DNA from 2 places in the Vibrio kyushuensis genome. Region 2 is predicted to be linked to the other one. Evidence: predicted binding sites of a transcription regulator. Region 2 holds the regulator's gene; the other holds the start of a gene.

Region 1 (4,133 bases), on a different contig from region 2:
TTCTGACTTCGGTTCGAGAGTAAAGTAAACTATTGTCAGCGTGTTCTTCAATGTATCCGTCGTTAATTGGGCGAGTAAAGCTTGGCCAGCCTGTGCCCGATTTGTACTTGTCAGTTGACGAAAAAAGCGGTTCTCCAGTCACGACATCAACGTATATACCAGCTTGTTTATTATCCCAGTACTTATTTTGAAATGCTCGTTCTGTGCCTTCTTCTTGTGTGACGTAATATTCGAGTTCGGTTAATTGAGCCTTGATTTGTTTGTCACTCGGTTTATTGTAAGCCTTCAATGTCGCCAAACGTGCTTGATCGTCTATCATAGTTCGGAGGGTAACAGGCATATCAATTCGCTCTTCACCAAAGATCTTGTCTAGGTATTGGTCTCTACCTGAGTTGTACCGATAGTACTTATATCGCACTGTATTTCGTTTGTAATAATCTTGATGATAATCTTCTGCTGGCCAGAAAGAATCAAATTCAATCAACTCAACTTTCAAAGGTTTGTTGTATATCCCTAGAGTCTCGACTTGTTGTAAAAACTGTTCCGCAATCACTTTTTGTTCGTCATTATGGAAAAAGATAGCAGGGCGATAGTGAGGGCCTCGATCAACAAATGAACCTTTGTTATCGGTAGGGTCGATATGGCGTAGAAGTTGATCGAGAACTTCTTCGTAGCTAACACGTGAAGCATCATAGGTAACTGAAATGGCCTCTATGTGTTTTGTCTTCCCTGAAGAAACTTCTTTATAGGTAGGGTTTTCTAAGCTTCCTCCAGAGTAGCCCGACACGACATCAATTACGCCGTCTAAAGCTTCTAAATCTGATTCTGTACACCAAAAACAACCGCCAGCCAGTGTCGCAATTTCAATGTGTCCAGATTGATTATTCTGTTCACTAGTCGCTTTAGTTGATGATTCAACCGGTATAAGCGAAGAAACCACAAGTACACTCATTGCAGCGATAAAAATTGTAAAGAGAGAGCGTTTGCGCATATTGATTCCCCAAATAAGTTGTCTATAGATTAGAACAGGAATGAATGGGAAAAATTTCAAAGTCATGATTGATGATATGAATACAGAGCGAAAAAAAGCGAGGCTACTTGCCTCGCTTGTTTGTTTTAAGCATGTTCGATCAGCTTAACCCGATGATATTTCCTTCGTCATCTAGATCAAGGTTCATGAACGCAGGTTTATCTGGTAAACCGGGCATGGTCATTACGTTACCGCATAGTGCGTAAACAAAACCTGCACCAGCACATAGCTTTAGCTCGCGAATTGGCACATCGAACCCACTAGGTGCACCTTTTACAGATCCGTCAGTAGAGATTGAGAGTGGTGATTTAGCTAAGCATACGGCTAAGTTATCGTATCCATCTTTTTTAAACTGTGCCAGTTGTTGAGTTGCTTTATAGCTCATTGTTACGCCTTTCGCACCGTAGCCAACTTCAGCGACGGCCATAAGTTTCTCTTCTAACGACTGGTCTAATTTATATAACGGAGTGAATACAACACTATTTTCACATTGTTTCATGACTTTTTCTGCGAGTGCTACTGTCCCTTTGCCACCCAAAGAAAAGCCTTCGCTTATTTCAACTTCTACGTTGTTTGGCAGTGCTTCTACCATCTCTTTTAGTTGCAATAGCTCGTTGTTACAATCTTGAGGGAAGCGATTGATAGCAACAACGGCTGGAACACCGTATTTGTTGACGTTATTGATGTGCCATTTTAGGTTATCGAATCCGGCTATCAATGCGTCTGAATCAGCATCAAATATTGAATCAGGAATGGCTTGCCCAGGTTTTAAATCATAATGACCTGAGTTGGCTTTTAATCCACGAAGCGTCGCGACGATAACTGCGCAATCTGGTGCTTTTCCTGACGCCTGAGCTTTAATATTACAGGCTTTTTCAAAGCCCATATCAGATCCAAAACCACCTTCGGTAACGGTGTATTTAGCTAACTTATTGGCGATATTATCAGCAATGATTGATGAGTTACCGTGAGCAATATTGGCGAATGGTCCTGCGTGAATAAGCGTTGGAACACCTTCTAGTGTCTGCATTAGGGTCGGCTCTATTGCATCTTTCATGCTAACTGCCATTGCGCCTGCTACTTGTAGGTCTTCCGCAGTGACAGGGTCACCATAAATGTTGTAAGCGACGACAATACGCCCAATACGTGCACGCAAATCTTTAAGATCAGTTGCTAGCGCTAAAATGGCCATAAGTTCTGACGCGGCCGATATGTCGAATCCATCCTCTCGCTCGAACCCATTGATGGTTTTATTGGTCTCATTTTTACCAACCGTTACCATGCGAAGAGCGCGGTCATTATGGTCTAGTACACGTTTCCAAACGACGTTCTTTGAATCTATTTTTAACGCAGTCAATCCGGTGCGGTCTTCAAAGTCGTTGTAGCCTTTGCGTTGTTCATGATAGATACGAGCATCAATGGCGGCCGCGGCAAGGTTATGTGCCGCTGTTACCGCATGAATGTCACCGGTTAAGTGAAGGTTGAGTTCGTCCATTGGGGCTACTTGAGAATAACCACCACCAGCAGCGCCACCTTTCACACCAAAAACAGGACCCATAGAAGGCTGACGGATACATGCAACAACGGATTGATCTAACTTCTTCAGACCCTGAGACAAGCCGATGGTCGTTACGGTCTTGCCTTCTCCTAACGGAGTTGGGGTTATAGCGGTAACCAATACCAGTTTACCGATTTGCTCATTTGTTAAACGCTTTACGCTGGAAAGGGATACCTTTGCTTTGTATTTACCTTGTGATTGGAACTCATCATCGAGCAAGCCCATAGACTGAGCTACAGTAGTAATTGATTGTAGTTTTGTCTCACGACAAATTTCGATATCTGACAGCATAAAACCCTCGGAACAGGACTATTAATAGTTAGGTAAACGTTTGCGTCAGGATGATAGCTTTAATTTATTCTTTGTAAAGTGCTATTTGACGCGTTATTTGTTCGCTAGTGTAACAGAGTCGGTGGTCAGTTCGCTAAAGTGGGTTTTGTTAGGAAAAACTGATGACAAATGAACTTATAATTGTATGAGTCGGAATGCATATTTACTCAAAAGAGGAGCCATTTATATGCTAGCTGTTATAGGGAATTAAATGAACGTGAGAGCGGATAAAGCGATGAAGGCTTGCGCACTGTAGTACGTGATCATGACTACTTGCCTTGTTAGAAAAGAGGGAGCCCTGAAACGGTCGACAGCTAAGACAAAGTCTGACAGTAAAAATAGAATTGAACCTGTAAAGGCAAACGCAGCAGATTGACTATACCCACCACTTCTATATTCGATAGCAGCCCATGCCATACAAAGGATTATCAAGATGTATATGGCAACGGGGATTTTAATGTCTTCGAGGCGGTTGTATATAAACTTGTAAACCAGCACACCGAGTATTGATAAAACGATAATTGGCCAAGGCGAAATAGACGTTGTTATCTGTCCGGTAAAAGCGGCGAGATAACAAATGTGAGCGATAAGAAAAAACTTTAAACCGGGTAAAAACTTATCACTGGGATGCATAAGAAAAACATCACCAATAACAGATAGAAATAATCCTAATATAATAAGTTGCACGTAAGGCAACACTATCGAACCTGACCATAAAATCGTCCCGATCAATAAGATGATTGGTATAGGCTTTGATATATAAAACAACCATTTAAATCGACTATTAATCGAGCCCACGTGTAGAGCCGAAAAAAGAACAATAAGAAACCACATCTAAATTGCTCCAATGAAAGCACGGTTATTTACAAGAGGTCGGATGCTAACATTATTTACAGTACAGGTGTGTGTAAATTGACACAAAAAACACGTGAACTTGTCATTAATGTTATACCCAGCCAATTTATTTTTAGATTAGGTTGAAATTGAGATCATGACGCTTTTCAAGTCGTGAAAGAGTTGTTGATTTTTTAAGGTAATAAATTAGTTGTTGGTGCAAATTAACTGTTGGTTTGTTGCATAAATGTGAATTATATTGCGAGTGATTGTACAAAACGTGCATAAATTGGGGGCTTAATAAAGAAACTATTCTAAGGTTATTTTGCGTATAAAAATTAGCCAGCGAAACAAAAGTAAAGCTGAATTAACGCATTGAAA
Region 2 (4,133 bases):
AGCTGAGTAATCCGATTTAAAAGTGGGATTACCTTAATCGACCTGAAAGTTCATCTCTTCGGTTTTGAGGTACGACAGACCAGTGAGTGCCTTTAATCGCTCCCTCTAGTGCCCACAACAGCTCTAATCCCACATCTGAAGCATGTGATTGCTGAATGGCTTTATAAGCCTCTACAGCGCCTCTCTGTTCTAAAGTTGTAACCGAATCAATGCCCGCTTTCTTGAGCATTCTTTCGGTTGCAAGCCTCAGGTTTGGCAGATCCTTAAGACGGTCTGGCTTTGCTGCTGCTTGGCTCTCTTTCTCTTTCTTAGCAATATCGAGTGAATTTTTTGCTTCTGATAGAGTGGATGTCGGATTCGCTAACCAGTCATTAGGCAAAGCATAATACTTTGTAACGACGGGGTGACCGCGTTTTTTATAGACGTACGGTTCATAGCCTTGTTGTTTGAATTTTTTGACTGTATTGCTATCGGCTCTTATATGAAGCTTATCGTTTACAACAAGTGCAAACATTGTCTCTTCGATAAAAATGCCGAAGCCGCCAAACATTGAACGAGACTTTACTCGTCCAAGCTGTTCAAACAGCCTCATTGAGTCTTTTAGTACTGGTTTATCCATGCTGTATGTTCTCGGTGTATGTAAAATACGCCACCAAATCAGGTCCGAGAGATTAGCAAAACATGCAGAAACTGTGTCATTCGTAAGTAAACTTGTGTTTGCATTGTTTGCCATCGGCAACCCCGCTACCTATCAAAAACTCTGTTAAGACAGAAGATCTGGTTTAGGCCGGAGGCTTTGCGTCCCACTTTTTCAAATGGTTTGCCCTGTGCGTGACTTCTATTAAAGACGACCAATTAGGAATGAACTTCACATTTGGATTCTATTACTGTGATGTTTATTCAATAAATTTGTCTCAATAATGAGTCTAAACTATATCACAAAATACGCAAGTTTCGATAAATGACATAACTATTATTTAGTTAGATCGCGAACTGTATTACGTTCTACGATCTCTGGATGCATTTCGAACACACGTTTTTCATGATCTTTGTCTTTAATTCGCTCAAGTAAGATCTCAAAAGCATTTTTACCCACACGTCGTTTAGGTTGGTGAACAGTTGTGAGAGGAGGAGAGAAATACTCAGCCAATTCAATATTGTCGTAACCGATCACTGAAATGTCATTTGGTACATTGACGCCTTTTTGCCCTAGACGACTAATAAGGCCTAAAGCCATCGTATCGTTGAAACAAAAAACGGCAGTAGGCTTGTTATCCATAGCGACAATTTTGTCAGCGGCTAATACGGCTGTATCGCACTCAAAGTTACCTTCTAGAATCCAATCTTCATCGATTTTAAGGTTGGCTTCGGTTAAAGCGCGTTTAAATCCTGCGATACGTTCTTGGCAAGCTGCTTTTTCAAAATGGCCACTTAGGCATGCAATATCGGTATGACCTTTATCAATGAGGTATTTCGTCGCTAAATAACCGCCTTCTTCTGAATTATCGATGATCTTATCGGCTTGAGACGTTTCAGGGCCCCAATCCATAACAACCTTAGGGATGTCAGCATGACGATCAAGCATCTCTCGAAGTTCTTCAGTTAAATCTGAACACATCACTAAAATACCATCGACACGTTTTTCAGCTAGCATGCGAATATAGTCGCGTTGTTTCTCGTATATTCCACCAGTGTTACACAAGATAAGCGTATAGCCTTGACGGTAACAGTAGCTCTCAACACCATCGATCACTTCAGAAAAGAACAAATTGGTTGATTGCGTGACGAGCATACCGATGGTGCGTGTGGTATTGCACTTTAAACTACGAGCAACGGCACTTGGTGCGTAGTTTAATTCGTCTACTGCTTTATTTACTTTTTCTTGGGTGGTTTCAGCCACAAATCGAGTCTTATTTATAACGTGAGATACGGTGGTTGTTGATACGCCGGCTAAGCGAGCAACATCTTTAATTGTGGCCATAATTCCTGTCCTATTAAGTGGCGAAGTAAATAATTTGCGCTTATAAACGGGTTACATCTACAAATCGCTTGTATCTACAAACAAATCAAGTGTCCAAGTGCCTAAAACACAAAAACCGCCTGTAATAGCGGTTTATTATTCAATATAATTGTCATTATCGGTGCTAATTTTAGACGTCATACGTAGTACAAGCAACGAAAACAGACTACTTTGACGTGATCTAAAACCACAATTAGACAATATCATGGCAATTTTTTGAAACTTTGTTACTTTCTGAAGCAGATTGTTTATTCGCCAACCAAATAACGACAATCAAGCTCTAAGAAAGCGCACAATAACTCAGAAACTGATGCGTAGAAGCCGAACTCATCGAGCTTCTGACACTTCTCATTGAACTGCGGTGTCCATGTAAGAATATGTGTGCTGATAAACTGTTCTTGCTCTGCAAGTGCTTCGTCTAAATGCTTTTCTTGTTCTAACTCGTTCGAACGAATAATAAGATTACCTAAGAAATCGAGTTCAACGGCCAGATGGTCAGCAGGTTCATTAAGAGTTTCGTCAACAGTTACACCATGCTGTGCCATTAGCTCTGCCACTTCTTTTGCAGGGACGTCATTGAGAAGGCCCGATTTACCAATGTACATCGACGCATAAGGCAGCGCAGAGTCTTTGTCTGACTTTAAAAAAAGGTCACAGAAGTCAGCAGACAATTCAAGTTGTGCGTCTTCACGGTCGAGCAATCGGTTGAGTGCGTCTACGAGTCTATCGATTGAAGGCTTTAATGTTTCATTTTCACCTAACCCAGTAAGAAACGAACGGATCTGAGGGGTTTGATATTGTGCTAAATCTTGAACCGTCAGTTCTTTTGCGAACAAGCTTGATAGCCACCAATAGATCTCAGCACGTTTTTCGTTAAATGTTTTTATTTCTTGCATGTCGGTCTGCCTTTACAAAAATTCTTCTTTTAGTTTAACGAATAAAAGTGAATAGCGGTAACTACGACTGTGATAAAAATTGAGTAAATATTTAGATTTGTTAACAGAATGGCTAGGTTGTTTTGAATCAATAAACACTCATTAATTGTTCATTTCATTCTTGTAGAGCTAGAATTGTGAGTAATTATGAATAGAATGATATGAGTTTAATCATTCCAACTAATAAACAAGTGGTATAAATGACTTATCATGTACTGGTCGTTGAAGACGACGCGGTAACACGTAGCAAGCTCGTTGGTTACTTCCAAAACGAAGGCTATGCAGTTAGCGAAGCTGAAAATGGCGAAGAAATGCGTGAAGTATTACAAAAAAAGCCCATTGATTTAGTCATGCTTGATATTAACTTGCCAGGCTCTGATGGTCTTATGTTGACACGGGAGCTTCGTGGACAGTCAGATATAGGCATCATCCTTGTGACTGGGCGTACAGACAATATAGACAAGATTGTTGGCTTGGAGATGGGCGCAGATGATTATGTGACCAAGCCTTTCGAATTACGAGAGCTGTTGGTTCGTGTAAAGAATCTTCTATGGCGAATCTCAACAGCTAAAAACGCAACGTCGGTTGCCGTTAAGAAAAACGAAGACGAAAAAGTGATTCACTTTAGCGAGTGGACATTTGATATCCAACGTCGTGCGCTTAGCCGAGAGGGAGTCCCGGTCAAATTGACTAAGGCTGAATATGAGTTATTGGTTGCTCTGTCTTCCTACCCGAATCAGGTGCTAAGCCGAGAACGAATTCTAAATATGATCAGTCATCGTGTCGATGCACCCAATGATCGTACTATAGATGTGTTAATACGTCGTATGAGATCAAAGATGGAGTATGACCCTAAGAACCCACAAATCTTTGTTACCGTCCATGGTGAAGGGTACATGTTTGCTGGTGATTGATTTATAAATCGATTCTAGTGCTATTGGAGTTGGTAAATATTATAAAGCCCGAGGTAAGTGCATTACCTCGGGCTTTATAATATTTAGCTGTTATCTATAAATCGTGATATCACTATCGATAATTAGAAACGTTAAAGTTCGCTGCTTGAAGTGTCTAAAGCGTCTTCTTCATAGTTGGCGGCTTTATCTCGCAATGATTGCCAAATGGTCCCTAATGTTTCATGCCAATAACGCTCAGTCTGCTCTAAATAGCGGGCTTTAGGT

Evidence for each region. The regulator PurR, encoded in region 2, represses purine synthesis genes. The targets are predictions, from matches to a motif close to TNANGNAAACGTTTNCNTNA.
Region 1: the regulator PurR is predicted to act here: its motif matches at 2,908-2,927, upstream of L4D20_RS04495 (formate--tetrahydrofolate ligase).

What each region holds. Positions count from the first base shown of each region.
Region 1 is NZ_JAKJSV010000002.1:1,018,546-1,022,678, reverse strand. It holds gene msrB (peptide-methionine (R)-S-oxide reductase MsrB) at 1-991, opposite strand, end outside; gene L4D20_RS04495 (formate--tetrahydrofolate ligase) at 1,131-2,879, opposite strand; gene L4D20_RS04490 (lysoplasmalogenase) at 3,126-3,752, opposite strand.
Region 2 is NZ_JAKJSV010000004.1:265,739-269,871, forward strand. It holds gene L4D20_RS10360 (TfoX/Sxy family DNA transformation protein) at 29-619, opposite strand; cyclic di-GMP riboswitch class I at 732-835, opposite strand; gene purR (HTH-type transcriptional repressor PurR) at 974-1,981, opposite strand; gene torD (molecular chaperone TorD) at 2,269-2,916, opposite strand; gene torR (two-component system response regulator TorR) at 3,156-3,869, shown strand; gene elyC (envelope biogenesis factor ElyC) at 4,001-4,133, opposite strand, start outside.